3 regions of the Eisenbergiella sp. OF01-20 genome follow, and region 2 is predicted to be linked to each of the others. Evidence: a T-box and tRNA genes for the amino acid it is inferred to sense, from the RefSeq annotation. Region 2 holds a T-box; the other regions hold tRNA genes.

Region 1 (6,685 bases), on a different contig from region 2:
GCTGGATAAGATCGATTATGAAAAGAAAACGGTTCTGATTGACGGGAAAGAATATGCCATGAAGGATGTGGATTTTCCCACCGTGGATCCCGGGGATCCGTACCGCCTGACCCCGGAGGAGGAGCAGGTGGTGGAAAGGCTGCGGCATGCGTTTGTCCACTGCGAGAAGCTGCAGCGGCATATCCGTTTTCTTTTTTCCAAGGGAAGCCTGTACAAGGTATATAACTCCAACCTTCTGTACCATGGCTGTGTGCCGATGGACGAGGAGGGGAATTTCCTTAGGGTGAACGTGTTCGGAAAGGAATACAGCGGGAAAGCGCTGTATGATATCCTGGATCATTATGCCAGGAAGGGTTACTATTCCCAGGATAAGGAAGAGGTGGAAAAAGGGAGGGATATCATTTGGTATATCTGGACCGGTCCCAATTCCCCTGTGTTCGGCAAAGATAAAATGGCTACCTTTGAACGGTATTTTGTGGAGGATAAGAGCACCCATACGGAAATCAAAAACAGCTATTACAGGCTGATGGACAACGAAGAGGTGCTGGGCCGTATCCTGAAGGAATTCGGGCTGGACGAGAACAGCTCCCATATCATTAACGGCCATGTCCCTGTGGAGTTAAAGAAAGGGGAGACCCCCATCAAATGCGGGGGGAAGCTGCTCATCATAGACGGCGGTTTTTCCAAGGCTTACCAGGGGAAAACCGGAATTGCCGGTTACACCCTGGTGGCCAATTCCCACGGCATGACGCTGGTGGCCCATGAGCCTTTTGAATCGGCGGAATCGGCCATACGAAAGGAATCGGATATTTTTTCGGATTCCATTATCGTGGAAACAGCGCCCCGGCGGATCCGGGTGTCGGATACGGATATCGGTACGGAACTCAAGGAAAGCATCGGTTATCTGGAGAAGCTTCTGGCAGCCTACAGGGACGGCACGTTGATAGAAAAAGGCGTATAAGAATCCGGCCATATGCGGCCCTATGTACAGGGCAAGTTATTGGCTTGCCCCGGGTGTGGTCAAAGATAGGAGAAATTATTTGGTGTTGGTGATATCCTTCACGCCATTGGCTACACCGTCAGCAGCGTTTTCAACCATGTTTCCGGCATCATCCACTACATCGCCCACAGCATCGCCTACATCATCGATAGCATTGCCTGCATTATCCACCAGGTTGGAGCCTTTGCCGGCGGTGCTGTTTCCGCCTGCAGTACCGTTGTTGGTTTCGTTGATACCGGCGGTTTCATCGGTTCCGTTTGTTGTACCGTTTATGGTTCCGGTTTCATTTGTATCGGTACCATTTGTATTGGTTTCATTTGTGGTTTCGTTGCCGGCTATTCCGGTTGTCCCGGTTTCGTTACGGCTTGCCGTTTCTTCGGCAGCGGTAGTGGATTCCGTTGTATTTCCTGCCATGTCGTCCGCGTTATTTTTCTTATCTCCACAGGCGGTCACACTGGCAAGCATCAGCAGAATCAGCGCTGCAGGAATCATTCTGTTCAGCTTTTTCATGTTGCTCACTCCTTTTTCTTTGTGTGTTTGGGCGTGCAGGAGGATTTTTTCCACAGAGATTTTATACCCGTGAGCGGCGGCCGCGGCCAGGTAAGCCTGACTTTGGCGGCTGCCGGGAAAATCATCCTGTAAATATAGAACACGCTCACGAACAATATAACTGTCCGTTTTTTATTATGTTCGGAAAAATTCTTTTTATGCGGAAAAAGGAATTGTCAAAAAGGATAATTTCGTGTAAAATATACCTAATTTTGTAAAAAAAGCCGTTTATCTGCGGCCTGAGGCAGGGAGATAGGGAATATGGAATTCAGACCATGTATTGACATTCATAATGGCAAGGTGAAACAGCTGGTGGGCGGAAGTGTGGCGGATACCAGCGACAGTGCCCAGGAAAACTTTGTATCTGAAAAGGACAGCGCCTGGTATGCCCGGCTTTTTGAGGAAAAAAACCTGAAAAACGGCCATGTAATCCTTTTGAACAAAAAGGGAAGCCCTTATTATGAAAGCTCCAGGGAGCAGGTTTTGAATGCCCTCCGGGCTTATCCCGGAGGACTGCAGGCGGGCGGCGGCATCACTGCGGAAAACGCCCATGAATATCTGGATGCAGGGGCGTCTCACGTGATTGTAACCTCTTATGTATTCCGGGACGGGACGATTTCCTATGAGAACCTGAACCGGCTGCTGGAAAATGTGGGCAAGAAAAAGCTGGTACTCGATCTGAGCTGCCGGAAAAAGGACGGGGATTATTATATCGTTACCGACCGCTGGCAGAAATATACGAAGGTGATATTGAATGAGGATGTGCTGGATATGTTTGCTTCTTTCTGTGACGAATTCCTGATCCATGCTGTGGACGTGGAGGGAAAGGTGTGCGGAATCGAAAAGGAGCTGGTGGCACTTTTGGGAAGATGGAACCGGATACCCATCACTTATGCGGGCGGAATCCGTTCCCTTGAGGATATCAGAAGCATTAAGGAGCTGGGACGGAATAAAATCCACATCACGGTGGGAAGCGCACTGAACCTTTACGGAGGGAGCCTGGACTTCAATACCGTGCAGGCTTACGCAGAAGAAGAGATGTAAACAGAAATAAGAAAGGAGCTTCACGTCCGGATTGTTATCAATCCATTCGTAAGCTCCTTTTTCAATGGGCGTTTCGGCAACGTATCCCATTGGTGGAATCCATTACAACTGTACAGCTTATTCTCAAATAAAAAAACGATATGAACTGTGATACCGATATATTTGATAAAAAAAGGCACATTGTGATGGTTCGGGTAAGATTTCCGTGAAATCTTATAATTTGATTACGTTAACAGCCTGAGGGCCTTTATCTCCCTGGATAACATCGTATTCTACAGCTGCGCCTTCGTCCAGAGATTTGAAACCATCCATGTTCAATCCGGAGTAGTGTACGAATACGTCCTGTCCTGCTTCATCAGAAATGAAACCGTAACCCTTTTGGTTGTTAAACCACTTTACTGTACCTTTGTTCATTCTAGGATACCTCCGCATAAAAAATAAGTATTGATCTGTTGCCCTGCAACATAGTCAGAATATCACAAGAGTGTTCAAATGTAAAGTGATATTTTACGTTATTACATTACTTATTTGAAAAAAATTTCCAGTATTTATAGGGTCTCAGGACTCTTTATTCATACGTGAAAATACCATTTCATAGCCGTCGTTTCCATAGTTTAAGGAACGGTTGACGCGGCTGATGGTGGCGGTGGAAGCGCCCGTTTTTTCGGCAATATCCAGGTAAGTCTTATGATCCCGCAGCATTGCCGCAACCTCAAAACGCTGAGACAGGGAAAGGAGCTCATTTACGGTGCACAAATCCTCGAAGAAGCTGTAACACTCATCCCTGTTTTCCAGACTCAGAATGGCCTCAAACAGATGGTCCACTGCGTCTGTCTTTATTTTTTTATTCATTTCATTACCTCCGTACTGATTCTGTTTCGCTCCCGCAGGGCAGGGGATTTTCCCCGCCCTTCATATATTGGGATTTTACCATACTAAAGTTCTAAAGTAAAGAAAAATGTCTTTCCGGAAAAGTTAAGGCTTGTCATGTAGTTTTCAATACTATATAATAAAAGACAAATGTATAGCCGTATCCGATCCCTTCTGAGGAACGGAAGCGGCAGGCAGGGCGTCCCCCATGAAGGACGCAGGACAGGAGCGGAAGATGACCATTTCTACAGAAGACCTATTGAACAGTATCCTGGAGAGCCTTGACAGAATCGATTATGTCAGGCCCGGGGATATCCCCAATATTGATTTATATATGGATCAGGTAACGACCCTGATGGACAGCAAGCTGAGAAACAGCACCAGGAATCCCGGGGAAGATAAAATACTGACCAAAACCATGATTAATAATTATGCGAAGAACAATCTGCTTCCTCCGCCTGTGAAGAAGAAATATTCCAAGGAGCATGTGCTCATACTTATTTTTATTTATTATTATAAGGGCGTTATGTCCATCAATGACATACAGACGATTCTCCAGCCCATAACGGATCAGTATTTCAAAGGGGATGCAAAGTTAAGCCTGGAAGATATTTATAATGAAGTATTCAGCCTGGAGAAGGAACAGGTTGAAGTGATGAAGAAGGATCTTATAGAAAAATTCACCAGGGCCGGTGAGACTTTCCCGGAAACGGAGGAGGAAGAAGAAAGGCAGTTCCTGCAGTTCTTTTCCTTTATCTGTATGCTCAGCTTCGATGTATATGTTAAAAAACTGCTTATAGAAAAGCTTTTGGATCTGAGCAGTATCCAGATACCGGCTAAAAGGAAAAAAGCGCAGTCCAAAAGTGCGAAGGAAAGCGCGGAAAATGGGCCTTCCGTAAATACGGAGCAAAAAAAAGAATAATTTTGTCAAACATACTCTTGCCAATTTCCAAAAAAGTGGTACAATAATACCCATGGAGACATAGCTCAGCCGGGAGAGCGTTCGCCTCACACGCGAAAGGTCACGAGTTCGAGCCTCGTTGCCTCCATTTTTTTCGGAAATTGTTTCGGGCTCGTAGCTTAGCTGGGAAAGCGCTGCGTTCGCAACGCAGAGACCGAGGGTTCGAATCCCTTCGGGTCCATTTGCACAAAATGACAGGTACGTGTATAAAAAAGATTTAGATTTTTGCAGAAGTAAGCTTTCTGTTTTAATCTAAATCTTTTTTTGTTTGTCGGAAAAAGGATGGTAATGTTATGCCGCAGGACACAAAGGGCCTTATTGAAATAGCGGGGCATGTTCCGGAACGGGAACAGGGTATGTATCTGCGTGCGGCTGTTAAGCTCATGCGGGCACTGGATGAAAAGCATTGCGACTGGACCGAAAAAAGCGTCTGTTTTCTGACTCATTGCAGCGGATCCTATCATGGGCAAATACATAATCATACGCTTGTGTATGCGGATTTCTTTTTCCTTGAAGCGGTACGGAAGCTGTTGGGAAAAGATTTTTTAATATGGTAGCCTGCTTGTTTTTAGCATACAATAGGGAGGCTAATTGGTTCCTGCGAAGTCTGGGATGCTCATATATTACCCTTTTTATGCAAAAAGTCATATTTTTTACCTGAAAAAAATCATGTACTATTATAGCAGGAAGTGAAAACGGTATGCAGGAAAGAGAGGGAAACAGATGAAAGCAAAAGTGGGGACGACAGGCAGGATGAGGCCTTTTGATGATTTCAGGCGTCATAAAACTTATTATTTCATGCTGATACCCATGGTGGTTTTTTTTATCCTGTTTTGTTACCTTCCCATGCCGGGACTTTATTATGCCTTTGTGGATTATGACTTTATGCAGGGACTGCGAAGCCCGTTTGTGGGATTCCGGAATTTTGAATTTCTTTTTTCCGGCGGAGTGGATTCTATTATCTGGAAGCTGACTAAAAATACGATTCTTTATAATCTGGCATTTATTTTGATAGGTAATGCAGCGCAGATTACCGTGGCGGTTCTCTTAAAGGAAATTCAGAGAAAATATTTTGTAAAGGTATCCCAGACACTGATGTTTATGCCTTACTTTGTATCCATGGTGACGATAGGAGTTATTGTATATAACATATTCAGCTATAAATATGGGATTGCCAACAGCATTATTACTTCACTTGGATTTGATAAATTTGATTTTTACCAGAATCCGCAGGTGTGGCCGTTTATCATTGTAGCCGTACAGGTGTGGAAAGGGCTGGGCTACGGCAGCGTGGTGTATCTGGCGGCAATCCTGGGTATTGACGAAAGCATTTATGAGGCGGCTTATGTGGACGGTGCGTCGAACTGGAAACGGATCCGCCACATCACCCTTCCTCTGTTAAAGCCCACGGCTATCATGCTTATCATGCTGGCGCTGGGAGGGATTATCAAAGGCTCCTTCGAGCTTTTTTACCAGATTGTGGGAAACAATGGCCTGCTTCTGGATAAGACGGACATCATTGATACCTATGTTTACCGTTCCCTGGCGGTGGATTTCAATATGGGAAGAGGAGCGGCGGCGGGATTATATCAATCGGTATTCGGTTTTGTGCTTGTCATGGCGGTGAACCGGATTGTGAATAAGGTTAGCCCGGAAAACGCCCTGTTTTAACATACAAATAAGCGGTACGAGCCGCAGATGGGAGTATATATGAGCAGACAGAAACAAAACCGGGCACATATCCGGCATGGCCTTAAAGCGGTATTATTTCAGGGCATCAGCATGACTGTTATCACGATACTGGCAGCCGCCTGTGTAATCCCCTTTCTCCTGATTCTGGCGGGATCCTTCAGCAGTGAATCGGCAATCGCCGTAAACGGCTACTCCCTGTTTCCTCAGGAATTTACCCTGGATGCCTACCAATCCATATTCCATATGGGAAATTCCATTCCCCAGGCATATCTGGTGACCATCTGCATTACTATTGCAGGCACGGCTATAGGGCTTGTTACCACCTCCATGAGCGGATATGTGCTGTCCAGGCCAGACTTTAAAAACCGGAATAAATTTGCCTTTTTCATCTATTTTACCACGCTTTTTTCCGCAGGTATGATTCCATCCTATTTGGTCAATGTAAATATTCTGCATCTGAACAACAATATCTGGGTGCTTATTTTCCCCGCGGTCATGAATCCGTTTAACATTTTCCTGTTCCGTAATTTTGTAAAAAGCATCCCCCATGATTTGGTGGAATCAGCCCG
Region 2 (6,685 bases):
TAAGCCCGGAGCGCTCTCCGGGCCTTCCCAGATATTCATAAAACCTTCGGGTATCCTCCGGCGTATTTTTCTTCGTAAATTTCGGAATCTGAAGCACATAATCCACCGCTTCTTCGTAACCGTATCTCTTATTTTCCCTCATCTTCCTTTACCTGTGTCCTTCCCTCCCGGCGGGGTTCCCCCTTTCCGGGACAGGCAAGGGGCGGAAAGCACGGCCGGAAATCGCTTTCCGCCTGCTGCCTCCGCCCTGTCATATGATAATCTGCCGGTTAAAGCTTTGTCCACGGCAGGGTATTGGATTATCTCAATGCATCCAGCCGCTCTTTTACCTGTTCCATCATCCGGGTATATTTATCCAGCTTATCTTTTTCTTCCGCTATCTTGCTCTCCGGCGCCTTGGACAGGAACTTTTCATTGCTGAGCATGCCATTGACACGGGCAAGTTCTCCCTGCAGCTTCTTTTCCTCTTTTTCCAGACGCTCTATTTCCTGGGCAATATCCACTAATTCCGCAAACGGGATGTAGCAGGTCGCCCCCGCAATCACTACGGAAACCGCATCCTCCGCGATGCCGGACCGATCCGCCTGGACGGTCACATCGGAAGCGTAGGCCAGGGAACCAAAGAACAGCTTTCCTTCCGTAAACGCCTTAACGATATCCGCACTGGCGCTCACCACAATCACCCTTGCTTTTTTGCTGGGCGGTACGTTCATGGAGCTTCTTACATTACGGATGCCGCGCACAGCCTCTTTAATGATTTCAATATCCTTTTCCTCCGCGGCATAATTCCAGTCCTCCCGGTACAGCGGCCACCGGGAAATCATGATGGATTCCTCTTCTTCCTGAAGGGTGCAGAAAATCTCTTCCGTTACAAAAGGCATGAAAGGATGCAGCAGCTTCAATGCGCTTTGCAGCACATTTTGCAGCGTCCAGAGAGCGGCTGCCTGGCTGTCGGCATCATCGGTATCGTAAAGCCTGGGCTTCACCATTTCGATATACCAGTCACAGAATTCATCCCAGATGAAATCATATATCTTCTGTACCGCAATGCCGAGTTCGAAGTTCTCCATGTTGTCTGTCACTTCTTTTACCACACGGTTCAGCTTGGAAAGGATCCATTTATCCACAGGCTGGAGCTTTTTATCCGCATCGGCAGGAATGGTCTTGCCATCCATATTCATCATAATGAAGCGGGACGCGTTCCACACCTTATTGGCGAAGTTACGGCTGGCTTCCACCTTTTCATAATAGAAGCGCATGTCATTTCCGGGGGCATTACCGGTAATCAGGGTGAGACGCAGCGCGTCGGCACCGTACTGATCAATAATTTCCAGCGGATCAATCCCGTTCCCAAGGGATTTGGACATTTTCCTGCCCTGGGAATCCCTCACAAGCCCGTGGAAAAGCACGGTGGAGAAGGGCTTTTCCCCCATCTGCTCATAACCGGAAAAGATCATGCGGATGACCCAGAAGAAAATGATATCGTAGCCGGTAACAAGGACATCCGTAGGATAAAAATAGTCCAGATCTTCGGTTTTTTCGGGCCATCCCAGCGTGGAGAAGGGCCACAGGGCGGAGGAAAACCAGGTATCCAGGGTATCCGGATCCTGGGTAAAGTGGGTTCCGCCGCATTTCGGGCAGACAGAAGGCATCTGAGCCGCCACCACGATTTCCCCGCATTCGTCGCAGTAATAGGCGGGAATCCGGTGTCCCCACCACAGCTGTCTGGAAATACACCAGTCACGGATGTTATCCGTCCAGTTAAAGTAGGTCTTGTCCATGCGCTCCGGTATCAGGCGGATATCCCCGTTTTTCACGCCCTCCACCGCCGGTTTGATCAGCTCGTTCATTTTCACGAACCACTGTTTCTTAATCAGAGGCTCCACCGTAGTTTTGCATCTGTCATGGGTTCCCACGTTGTGGCTGTAATCTTCAATTCCCACCAGAAGCCCCATTTCTTCCAGTTCCTTTACGATAGCGGCCCTGGCTGCATAACGGTCCATACCGGCAAACTTCCCGCCGTTTTCGCTGATGGTGGCGTCATCGTTCATAATATTGATTTCAGGCAGGTTATGGCGTTTTCCCACCTCAAAGTCGTTAGGGTCATGGGCCGGGGTGATTTTTACCACGCCGGTGCCGAATTCCATATCCACATAGGAATCCGCCACGATGGGGATTTCCCGGTTCATCAGGGGAAGAAGCACCTTCCTTCCGATAAGAGCGGTATACCGTTCGTCATCCGGATTCACCGCCACCGCGGTATCCCCCAGCATGGTTTCCGGACGTGTCGTTGCAAACTCCAGGAACTCCGTGGTACTGGGCGATCCGTCCGCATTCAGGAGCGGGTATTTGATATGCCAGAAATGGCCCGCCTGTTCCTCGTAAACCACCTCCGCATCGGATATGGAGGTATTGCAGACAGGACACCAGTTAATGATTCTGCTGCCTTTGTAAATCCAGCCTTTTTCATGCATTTTGCAGAACACTTCCGTAACCGCCTTATTGCAGCCTTCATCCATGGTGAAGCGTTCCCTGTCCCAGTCACAGGAGGAACCCAGCTTCCGGAGCTGTCCGGTAATCCTTCCGCCGTATTCCTTTTTCCATTCCCAGGCTCTTTCCAGGAATTTTTCTCTTCCCAGATCGTGCTTGTCAATGCCTTCTTCCTTCAGCTTCTCGATGATTTTAACTTCCGTTGCGATGCTGGCATGATCCGTTCCCGGCTGCCAGAGCGCATTGTAGCCCTGCATTCTTTTAAAACGGATCAGGATATCCTGCATGGTATTGTCCAGGGCATGTCCCATATGGAGCTGTCCCGTGATATTCGGAGGGGGCATCACGATGGTGAAGGGCTTTTTGCTCCGATCCACCTTAGCATGGAAATATTTCTTTTCCATCCACTTCTCATACAATCGGTCCTCAATACCGTGAGGATCATAGGTTTTTGCCAATTCTTTGTTCATACTTACTCCCTTCTGCGCCTGCGGCGCATAAACGGCCTCAGCCGTGCTCCAGTCAAAAACAGCGCTTGCCGCGCTCTGCGGGGCCATCCGTCCGGCCCTTTGCCCGCGACATACAAAAAGCCCTCTGCCGTTCCTACGGCAAAGGGCGTATTTACGCGGTACCACCTTTGTTCACCGGACAAAAATCCGGTCTCATTGAATCCTTTAACGGGGATAAAACGGGAAGCCCTACCGGCAGGAACACCGCCTGTTCAGGCCTCCGATTCCAAAGCTACCTTCCGCATACCATTCCTCCGGGTGTCCTTTCAGCCTGCGGGACTCCCTCTCTGCCGGGTGTTTATGCGTACTCCTCTTTTTCCTCATCTTTTGCGGATATATCATAAGGGATGCGGCGGCGCCATACCCAAACCGGAGAAAGAACCTAATCCTTCCGCCTGCCGCCGATTATTTTTTACTATAATAAAAGTCTGCCTTTTTGTCAAGACCGGAATACTTTCCTCCGGCTGTTTCCGTCGAAGGCAGCACCTGCAGTCTGTCATAGATTTCATCTATCACCTGGGGCGCAAGGAATTTCCTGGCACTGCGCACCATCCCGTAAATAGTATAGGAAAGCTGACGCACCAGAATGATTTTGGATGTATTATCCGAAAGACCGGCGTTTTCCAGCTCACATGCATTTCCGAAGATGGCAAGGGAAAAGAAGGGCAGCCATTTCATATCGGGCAGTTCCTTCTGCAGGGCGCGTATGCACGCGCTGTTTTTTAGCAGGGGATTGTAAAAGTAGTTTTTATAGGAAGTCAGCTGGCTGCCGCACAGGGTCTGCACCCAGTATTCATCCTCGGGATTCCCGGATACCCATCCCTGGTAATCCTTGGCCTCCGCTACGTAAATCCCGGTTTCATGGAGCAGGATCACATCGGCACAGGCAGGTTCACCATTTTCCACGTAATGCCAGTTTACCACTATTTTTTTATAGCCGCCCACATCCCTGAGGATGCGAACCACCTCATCGCTGCATTTTTGTTCCCCGCCGAAGGTCACATCATAATAAGAGCTGTGTGACAGCTTCCGTCTGTCCAGCTTGTTGTATAAATGATGCCTGTATAAGTAAATCAAAACCAAGAGCAAGCAAAGAACAGATACCATCCGATCCTCCTGATTCCCCAGTCACATGCCAAACGGAGCTTTGCCTGCATCCCCTATGCGGTCTGCAGAAGCATCGCGGTTACATAGTTGGCCATTTTGGCGGCCCCTTCTTTGTTGGGATGGGTCCCGTCACTGGTATAATGATTCAGTTCATAAACCTCCATGCCGCAGTTATGCACATCGATCACCGGCAGTCCATAAGCAGCGGCAATTTCTTTGATGCGCCCGTTGAAGTCCGCAATCGTATTTCCCTTTTCGTTGATTCTGGGATGATCCCCGGAATTGGCTTCAATCAGGGTCATGCAGTAAATACGGGATGTGGGGTAGGTGTTCAGAAGCTTCTGGATCATGCGTTCATAGGCTTCCGTAAAATTGGTATAATATTTTTCACCGCGGCCCGTGATGCCTTCAAATTTTCCCAGATCCATACAGCGGAAAAAATCATTGGCACCCAGATATACCAGAATCACATCCGGCGGCATACCGTCCGCCCCGGCCAGTTCCTTAATCCGCCGGTCACTGCAGCCGGCGCTGGAATCCTCCGCCTGGGAATCCCCGCATACGGAGCTGGCAGAATAGGAACCATTCACCGCAAGGCGCATGCCCGTATTATAGAGCACCTGCATCCACCAGGTCTGGGTCACCTCCTTCACATCGTTCCCGGATTCCGGATAAAAACAGGCATAACCGGAGGGGATATACCCCTGATAGGTGGATATGCTGTCTCCCAGAATCGAAAGGCTCTTTCCTTTTAACGGGGAATCGATAGGAGCGGACAAGAGACCTGCGGCAATCAGACGCCCGTTGGCAATCGTCCCGTCCTGGGGCAGTGTCTGCAGGGACTGCGCCGCCTGGGCTGCGGCCGCTTCCGCCTGGGCCTGCCTGGCGGCAAGGTCTGCTGCCTGCCGGGCTGCGGCTTCCTGTTCCTGCTGTGCGGCCAGTGCCGCTTCCGTCAGGCTCTGCTGAAGGGCGGCCTGGGCTGCGGCTTCCTCACGTTCCTGCTGCTCCCTGGTTTCCTGCTGCGCACGCGCCTGCTGCTCCAGCAAAGCCTGCTGATATGCCGCCTGCTGGGCTGCGAATTCCTCCTGGGCTTTGCGGTATGCTTCCGCATTTGCCGCCTCCAGTTCCGCCTGCTGCTGCCATATATCACCGGCCGCTTCTGTCTGCTGTACGGATTCCGTCTGCGTTTTTCCCGCTGCATCCACCGTATCCGCCTGGGGTTTCGCCGCATTTACATGTAGGGTAAAAAGACTGCTGACACAAAGGGCCAGGGCCAGAAACTGTCTTTTCCATTGCTTATTCATACGTTTCATAAGTTTACTTACAGGGAACCCTCTCCTGTATTCCTCCTTACCTTAACTAGCTGTCGGTTCATTCTTGTATTTGTGTGTGGCAGGGTATTTGACTCTCGTTATTATAGCAACATTTTCCGCCCCTGTGAACTGGTAATTTTACCGAATCATTACTGTTCACACCCACAGGGCGGCACAGGGGGCGGCTTCAGCGGATTTCTTCCGTGTTGACCATCAGGCTTTTGATCTGATCCGCTTCCTTTACCGGTGTAATATCTGCGTTTTTATTGCAGTTTATCCAGAGGGTTTCCAGCTTCGGCAGGCCCGCAAACACGGAAATATCTGTAATGGAGGGCAGGATAATCATGACCGAGGTGAGGCTTTCCATCCCTTCAAACACCCGGATATCCTTGATTTCCGGATAGGATTCCCCCCACATCATCAGCTCTTCCAGGCCGGTCATTCCCTGCAGCCAGTCCAGCGTGGACAGTTTGGGGGATACCAGCAGATTCAGATAGGTTAGGCCCTCCAGGGAGGCCAGAGGCGATAAATCCGACAGGTCCCGTACCTGTACCGTCAGGGAGGTCAGGTTCCGGAACTCTTTCACATCCTCCAATGACCGGATAGCAATTCCTTCCGCAGGGATTTCCATCATATGATCTCCCAGTCCCACCCGGTAAAAATCCCCCAGCCAGCCTACGATATACAGCGATTCATATCGATCCAGATCGCTTGACATCACAGGCCCGCTCTTTTTTCCAAGCAGGGCGCGCAGGATAGTCTCCATTCCCTCGTCCTTCCATTTGATTTCGTAATCATCCGCCCTGCGTTCTCCGGAGGGTGCCGGCGGGATTTCTTCATCCATATAGTATGTGGTTATAGCGAAGGGATTATGCAGAAACGGGTACGGCCATCCATTCTTATCCGGGCTGTCCGTCCCTTCCCTTTTGGCACTTTTTCCCAATTCCCGAAAGGAGGAGGCCGCTCCCACGGTCACTTCCCTGCAGTCCGTCGCCGAATAGGGATTCACCCCTATAAACTCTCCGATATAGCTGTCACCGAAGCGGTAGCAGGCGGTCACATACCATCTCTGCCCTTCCCTGATACAGGAATAATCCATGGCATATATCAAATCCCCGCCGCCGCTTTCCCTGGTATAAAAACGGATACTGTCCAGTTCGGAACCCAGGTTTTCCCTGGCTGTACGCTCCAGTTCTATTTGGGTATCCTCCCATTCTTCGACGAACAGGAACCCCTCCGTTACGGCGGGCCTGACATCCACAAGAA
Region 3 (6,685 bases), on a different contig from region 2:
TCTCCCGTTCGGTTCCCCGCGTGGAAATCGATATGGAAAAGGTGATGGAGCTTGCGGTTAAGGAACTTCGGGCCAATGGCCACAGACGTCTGGCCCTGGCAATGCCTTATCCGTTCCGGTGTACGGATGTCAGGCGTCTGGCCTTCTGTTCTCTCATGGAAGAGGTGTACGGAGACAGGATGAAGGATTACTATATTGGTATACATAGGGAAGATCTTGCCGGGGACAGCCGTATCCTTGCCTTTCTGGAAGAAGAGGAACCGGAAAACGGTATGCGTCTGCTGGAAGAGGATTTCTTCGGAAAAGGAGAGCTGGCGGCCCAGTTGTTTGTGGAACGAAAAATTGACGCCACAGCCGTGGTGGCTTTTAACGATGAATTTGCCCTTGGCATGTGCAAACGGTTCCATGCATTGGGAATCCGGGTGCCCCGGGATATTTCCCTGATAGGTATAGACGGCAGCTCCGCCAGAAAATACCAGGATCCCTGTCTCACCTCGGTAGGGCTGTTTCCGGAAAAACAGGGGGCAAAGTGCGTGAACGTCCTGCTGGATATGCTGGAGGGGAAAAAAGTAAAATATATATCAGGGTCACCGGTGAAGCTGGTGAAAGGGGAATCCGTAAAAAAACTGGATTAAAGCCTGTCTGGCGCAAAAGGAATGGAATGAAGTAAACAAGGGAATCAAGGAGGAAAATTCCTCTGCTCGTCAGAGGACTCGCATTTTGCTCCGCAAAACAAGGAGGAAAAAGGAATGGAACGAAGTATGAAGCTTGACAAAATTACATTGGGAACCTGCTATTACCCCGAGCACTGGCCGGAGGAAATGTGGGAAGAGGATCTGCAGCGTATGCTGGAAAACGGGATTGAGGTAATCCGTATAGCGGAATTTGCCTGGAGTAAAATCGAACCCCGGGAAGGGGAATTTACCTACGGATTTTTTGACCGTTTTCTGGAAAAAGCGGAAAAGGCCGGCATGAAGGTTATCTTCTGTACGCCCAGCGCCACACCTCCCGCCTGGTTAACGAACAAATATCCGGAAGTACTTAACGCCAATATGGACGGCGTCCTTTACCGTCATGGCTGCAGACGCCACTATAATTACAATTCTCCCAAATACCAGGAGCTGGTTACACGGATCGTGGAAAAATCCGCCGCCCACTATGCACCCCACCCTGCTATTATCGGCTGGCAGATTGACAATGAACTCAACTGTGAAAAAAATGAATTCTATTCGGAGAGTGACACGATAGCTTTCCGCGTGTTCCTGAAGAAAAAATACCATACGCTGGATGCGCTCAATGAAGCGTGGGGAACCGTTTTCTGGAACCAGACCTATACGGATTGGGAAGAGATCTATGTTCCCCGCCCGACACCAAGTAATGCAACCAATCCTCATGAAGTCCTGGATTATGTCAGATTTGTGTCCGACAGCACCTGCTTTTTTGCAAAAATGCAGAGTGATATCCTGAAAAAATATGTGAAGCCCGGTGATTTTATCACCACCAACGGTCTGTTCGGCAACCTGGACAACCACCGCATGACAGAAGAAAGCCTGGATTTCATCACCTATGATTCCTATCCCAATTTTGCCTACTGCCTGGATTCCTACGAGTCGGAGAAGGACGGTCTGCGGGACAGGAAATGGAGCAGGAACCTGGCGGAGGCAAGAGCCGTATCCCCTGTGTTCGGCATCATGGAGCAGCAGTCCGGGGCAAACGGCTGGAATACCCGTATGGAGGCTCCTACTCCTAAACCGGGACAGATGACCCTTTGGACCATGCAGAGCATCGGCCATGGGGCGGACTATGTGAGCTACTTCCGCTGGCGTACCTGTACGATGGGGACGGAAATCTACTGGCACGGGATTCTGGATTATTCCGGCAGGGACAACAGACGTCTGGCAGAAGTAAAGCAGATACATAAAATGGTCGGTGCGCTGGAGCCTGTGACCGGATCCCATTACCGGGCCGAGGTAGGTATTGTGAAGGATTATGATAACCTTTGGGATGCCGGCCTGGATATGTGGCATCAAAGAGTGGACAGAGAGAGCAGCAAGTCCTTATTTGCCGCCTGTCAGAAAACCCATACGCCTTTTGATTTCTGTTATCTGGATCATATGCGGGCTGAGGACTTGTTCCGGTATAAGGTGCTTTTTTATCCCCATGCCACCATAGTAACCAGTGAAATGGCAGAAAAACTGACGGCCTATGTGGAGCAGGGAGGCTGCCTTGTACTGGGATGCCGCACCGGTTACAAGGATGAAACCGGAAAATGCGTGATGAGCAGGCTTCCCGGGCTGCTGCAGCCCCTTACCGGTACGGATATCCCCGAATACACCTTCGTGTCCCCGGCGGACGGTACGGTTTATGCGGATTGGGACGGCGTGCAGATCGAAGCCTGTATTTTCAATGATTTGCTGGAACCCCTTACGGAGCAGGCCAGGGTGGAAGCAAGATACGTTTCCAGCTATTATGCCGGAACACCAGCCCTTATCAGCAATACAAAAGGGAAAGGACGTGTTTATTATTTCGGAGGCGCCTTTCATGAGCACACGGCCCGTGTATTCCTGGAAAAATTGGGAGTTGCACAGCCATATGGGGATATCCTCACCCTTCCGGAGGGCTGCGAACTGACAGTAAGGGAAAGTGCGGACGGAAGCCGGTATTTCTTTGTGATGAACTACCTGGAGGAAACTGCGGAAATCTGTCTGAAGGAAGTATTCCTGGATTTGTTTGAAGGAAAAGAAGCAGAAGGGAAACTGGAGCTGCCCCCTTATGGGACAAAGGTACTGGCAAAAATAAATAGTATAAACCGATAATTTCATACTGGAAAAAAGTTTCAAAAAATGTGTTGACAAGTTGTCCCATTTTTTGTATACTAATCAAGCAGGTTACGGGTGCGGTCAAAACACTTCAAAACTTGTTTGATTATGGGATCTTAGCTCAGCTGGGAGAGCATCTGCCTTACAAGCAGAGGGTCATAGGTTCGAGCCCTATAGGTCCCATATATTTCGGCGAGATAGCTCAGCTGGCTAGAGCACACGGTTCATACCCGTGGTGTCGAGGGTTCAAGTCCCCCTCTCGCTACTATGTTAAGTACAGCGGAAATGCCCTGTTGGGGGATTTCTGCTGTTTTTTATTGCAGTAACCGGAATACAATTGAGTAGGGTCAATTTTACAATAGAAGGTTATTCCTGGCCGCCCGGATCCATTCCGGTTCGGAGCAGAAGGACGGAAAGGGCGTGTTTTTTCCGGCATCCTTTGTGTAGAAAAAGGATATACCTTATGGTACAATGGCAACAATACAGGCCTGTGAGTACAGCGGGGAATCATCAAAACAACGTGGGCCGGATGCGGAAAAGTATCAGATAAAGAATACTATTGGAACCTGCAGAATGGGGAAGCGAAAAAAAATGTGGAAAAAAGAGATTATTTACGAAGCGGCAAAACCAATCCTCTATTACCTGGTGAAGGAAAACGGAGAATTGTTCCTGAAGCATACTTATGACTGTGACTGTGAAAATCCTGTAGTGGAGGAATGCTTCATTCTCCCCTCACAGGAATCGGAGAACAATAAAGCCTGCCGCATCACTGCCAAACGCCCGTTTCGGGTCGCGGCAGATGAGAAGCACCACAGGGCGGAGATCCTGTTTGACGGCACGGAAGAAGAAATCAGCCTTTCCTTCTATCCGGGAATTCCCCATTGTGACATGATGGGAAATGCTATGATCCTGGAGTTTGAAAATGGGCAGGAGTTTGAAGAAGCCGTTTATCAATTTTACTGGAAGACACTTCTTCCCTCTGTTGCAGAACGAACGGCCGGGGCAGGCTATCCGGTACGGGACGGTTATGTTGTGAGCACACTTCAAAAAGAAGTATATGCAGGAACCTATCCCGATGTGGATCATGAATTCCAAATCAAAGGCCGGGCAGCCATGGGGGATACCTTTGAACTGGGACTGATCCGGCGGATGCTGGAGCTGCAGTTAAAGCTGATGGCGGAGGATCCGGAACAATTGTACCGGGATCCCTGTTCTCTGCAGCCTGACGGTGTCAGGGAATACCATGTGAGGAGAAGCAGTAAGGATCGGCAGACCAATGCGGTGATGTTCCTCATCACCGGCAATGTGGAAATCATTGAATCCGCATGGCTGTATGTGGCGGCCTCCGGAGACTGGGACTGGTTTTTGAATCATAAGGAAGGGCTTGAAAATTCCCTGTCGCTGGTGGAGGACTGTATGGACAGGCAGGGGCGTCTCTGGTCCGATGTTTACTATGAAGATCAAATCATCAAGGACGGAAGGGAATGTATGTCAGCCGCTCTGGCGGCGGATGCCATGAGACGTATGGCAGATTTGGAAAGAAGAGCCGGGGATTCCGAAAAAGAAAAGAAGTATCTGGAGCTGGAAAGGAAACTGGCCCGGGCTATGACGGCGGATCTTCCCGGAGGCTTCTGGGATCGTGAAAACGGACGTTTTATTGACTGGGTGGACAGATGTGGTATCACACACGATCATATCCATCTGTTGGCAAACGAACTTCCTCTGCTGTTTGGTTATGCGGATGCGGGGCAGGAAAAAGCCGTGCAGAAGCTTTTGGAAGAATGCTTTGATGAATTCCAGCGCTTTCCCACCTTTTTATCCGCAAGGATACAGGACTATACCGATTCGGAAATCGGTTTGCCTTATGACCTGTGTGCGGCAGGAAGATATTGGTGCTGGGATTTTGCCTTCTGGGAGTCCCTGGGAAGGAAGGATATGCTTGAGCGGCAGCTTCTGGCTGTCTGCAGACAGGCAAAGCTGGACGGTTATCTGATGGGGGAACGTTATGATATGAATCATATTTTCTATCAGGATGATAAGAACTGGCATGGAGCCGCCCATTATTATGAATATCCCTGTGTATTCATCTGGAACCTGATCCGCGGATATCTTGGGGTACAGCCTGATCTGGATGTGGATGTAAAGATTGCCCCAATGCTGAACAGGCCCGGCAAGGTGAGGCTGGAAGCGGAATGTTATGCCCTGGAATATGAAATGAACGGCAGCAGCTTATCAGTAAAAAATCTGCTGGATCGGCAAAGGACCTTCCTGCTCTGTATGAATGGAAAAGAAAAGAAGGTTACCCTGGGATTCGGCGAAAGCATTTCATGGGATTTTGCGGAATGAGGATGGAAGCTGCAGTGTAGGTCTTAAAACAACATGAATTAATACCTTATTCATTATATTATGGAAGGACCGGCCGGAGCGTAATTCTTGTAATTACGCTTTTTTCATGTCCATATCTTATACAGCCGGAGAAGATAGAACCTTCTGTAAGGGTTTCAAAACCCATAAAAAACGGCTTGTGATACTTCCCAGCCATTCTCCAATATAAAATTGTATTGTATGACTCTTTTTTAGGGAATTTTCCAGACAGCAGAGTGGAAAGTGCCAGGAGTAATGAGATTCCCGGAATTTTCCTTTAAGAGTGTTCAATACACCATTGCCGCAAATTGGTTGATACAAGGAGAGGAAGCAAATATTTCCGGGAATTTTGGCCACATTAATTGCAGAGCTGCGGAGCAATACATAAGGAATGATAATAAAGGATCCGCTCTTTCGATGTCAAAGAAAAAAATACCCGTTGGTTCAGCGGAAAATGAACAGTAACACAAAAGGCATAAAAATTACACATTATACTTGACAAAACCAGCCGCAGCGGTATCATATTTATAATAACTTTGTCTTACATCTTCTTCGTGTCCCATAATGCGGGATGCTGTTACGCAATTAAGCGTTCATTCATATCTGAGATAGTATATTCATTTTATATCCCATTATCTATATACCCACCCTTTTTCGTTTTTGGAATTACCAGCCGCATGGGCACCAGAATCATATCATCCCATGGCAAATTGATAGCTAATTCTTTTCCTGAAGTTCTGCCAGTTTTCTTATCTGATCCAAAGCGTAATCTTGAAATTCAGGGCGTAAGGTTTTGAATATGGACAACGCTTCGTCAACTTTTGCCACGTCGGCAGGGTCGCTGTCAAACATTTCACCTTCGCCGCTTTCCAGCCAATATGGGTTCACTCTATACAGTTGACAAATATGGCGGAGCAGAAGTTCCTTCGGTTTTACGCGATCATATTCCAAGTTGCTTATTACATCACGGCTGACACCCAGCTTCTCGCCAAATTCCCGTTGTGACAGCTTTAAAGCCTCACGAACGGCTCTTATTCTATTAGGCAAATGAGTTTCCTCCTACTACTTTTATATGATTAATGTCACCTCATTTTACAACACAAAAATAAAATAGTCAACACAACGACAATCTCATAAAAGTGTTTACAACACTTATTGACTGTGTTATACTGAGTCTGCAACACAATACATGAAAGGAGGTTGAGGGTATGCCGCAAAACAGTTCAGATATAAAACGGCTGGCGGAGCTGAATTCCCTTTTCTTGACTCTGAATAATAAGGATCAGGATATCGCCCTCATAATTTTGAGATCGTTGAAGTTCGCTCAATCCGTTATGAGTTCCCCAGACCCGGCCGATCGCACCCGTAAACCACCTGAGAACCGTTTCGCTTAACGTAAGCTGCTCACAATTTCATCAATATTTATTATAATCCAAAATATAAAACCTATATTTATGTGAATTTGCAGAACGGCCGGAGTTATGGAAATGTAGGAAACGTAT

What was found. The T-box of region 2 lies ahead of DXA36_RS12705 (valine--tRNA ligase). A T-box ahead of a tRNA ligase gene usually reads a tRNA of that ligase, here a tRNA-Val.
Region 1: it has a tRNA-Val gene. The T-box ahead of DXA36_RS12705 (valine--tRNA ligase) is inferred to sense a tRNA for this amino acid. The anticodon was not compared.
Region 3: it has a tRNA-Val gene. The T-box ahead of DXA36_RS12705 (valine--tRNA ligase) is inferred to sense a tRNA for this amino acid. The anticodon was not compared.

Annotation. Positions count from the first base shown of each region.
Region 1 covers NZ_QUES01000033.1:57,527-64,211, reverse strand. The annotation lists gene DXA36_RS25880 (fructose-1,6-bisphosphatase) at 1-961, shown strand, start outside; gene DXA36_RS25875 (hypothetical protein) at 1,037-1,510, opposite strand; gene hisA (phosphoribosylformimino-5-aminoimidazole carboxamide ribotide isomerase) at 1,811-2,593, shown strand; gene DXA36_RS25865 (cold-shock protein) at 2,807-3,007, opposite strand; gene DXA36_RS25860 (YerC/YecD family TrpR-related protein) at 3,152-3,445, opposite strand; gene DXA36_RS25855 (DUF1836 domain-containing protein) at 3,699-4,385, shown strand; tRNA gene DXA36_RS25850 (tRNA-Val) at 4,440-4,512, shown strand; tRNA gene DXA36_RS25845 (tRNA-Ala) at 4,533-4,605, shown strand; gene DXA36_RS25840 (hypothetical protein) at 4,718-4,981, shown strand; gene DXA36_RS25835 (ABC transporter permease) at 5,148-6,095, shown strand; gene DXA36_RS25830 (carbohydrate ABC transporter permease) at 6,135-6,685, shown strand, end outside.
Region 2 covers NZ_QUES01000009.1:48,583-55,267, forward strand. The annotation lists gene DXA36_RS12700 (bifunctional folylpolyglutamate synthase/dihydrofolate synthase) at 1-142, opposite strand, end outside; gene DXA36_RS12705 (valine--tRNA ligase) at 300-2,960, opposite strand; T-box leader at 3,099-3,329, opposite strand; gene DXA36_RS12715 (nuclease-related domain-containing protein) at 3,405-4,106, opposite strand; gene DXA36_RS12720 (SGNH/GDSL hydrolase family protein) at 4,160-5,419, opposite strand; gene DXA36_RS12725 (leucine-rich repeat domain-containing protein) at 5,607-6,685, opposite strand, start outside.
Region 3 covers NZ_QUES01000015.1:71,926-78,610, reverse strand. The annotation lists gene DXA36_RS17690 (LacI family DNA-binding transcriptional regulator) at 1-635, shown strand, start outside; gene DXA36_RS17685 (beta-galactosidase) at 750-2,816, shown strand; tRNA gene DXA36_RS17680 (tRNA-Val) at 2,930-3,002, shown strand; tRNA gene DXA36_RS17675 (tRNA-Met) at 3,011-3,084, shown strand; gene DXA36_RS17670 (hypothetical protein) at 3,411-5,165, shown strand; gene DXA36_RS17660 (helix-turn-helix domain-containing protein) at 5,901-6,230, opposite strand.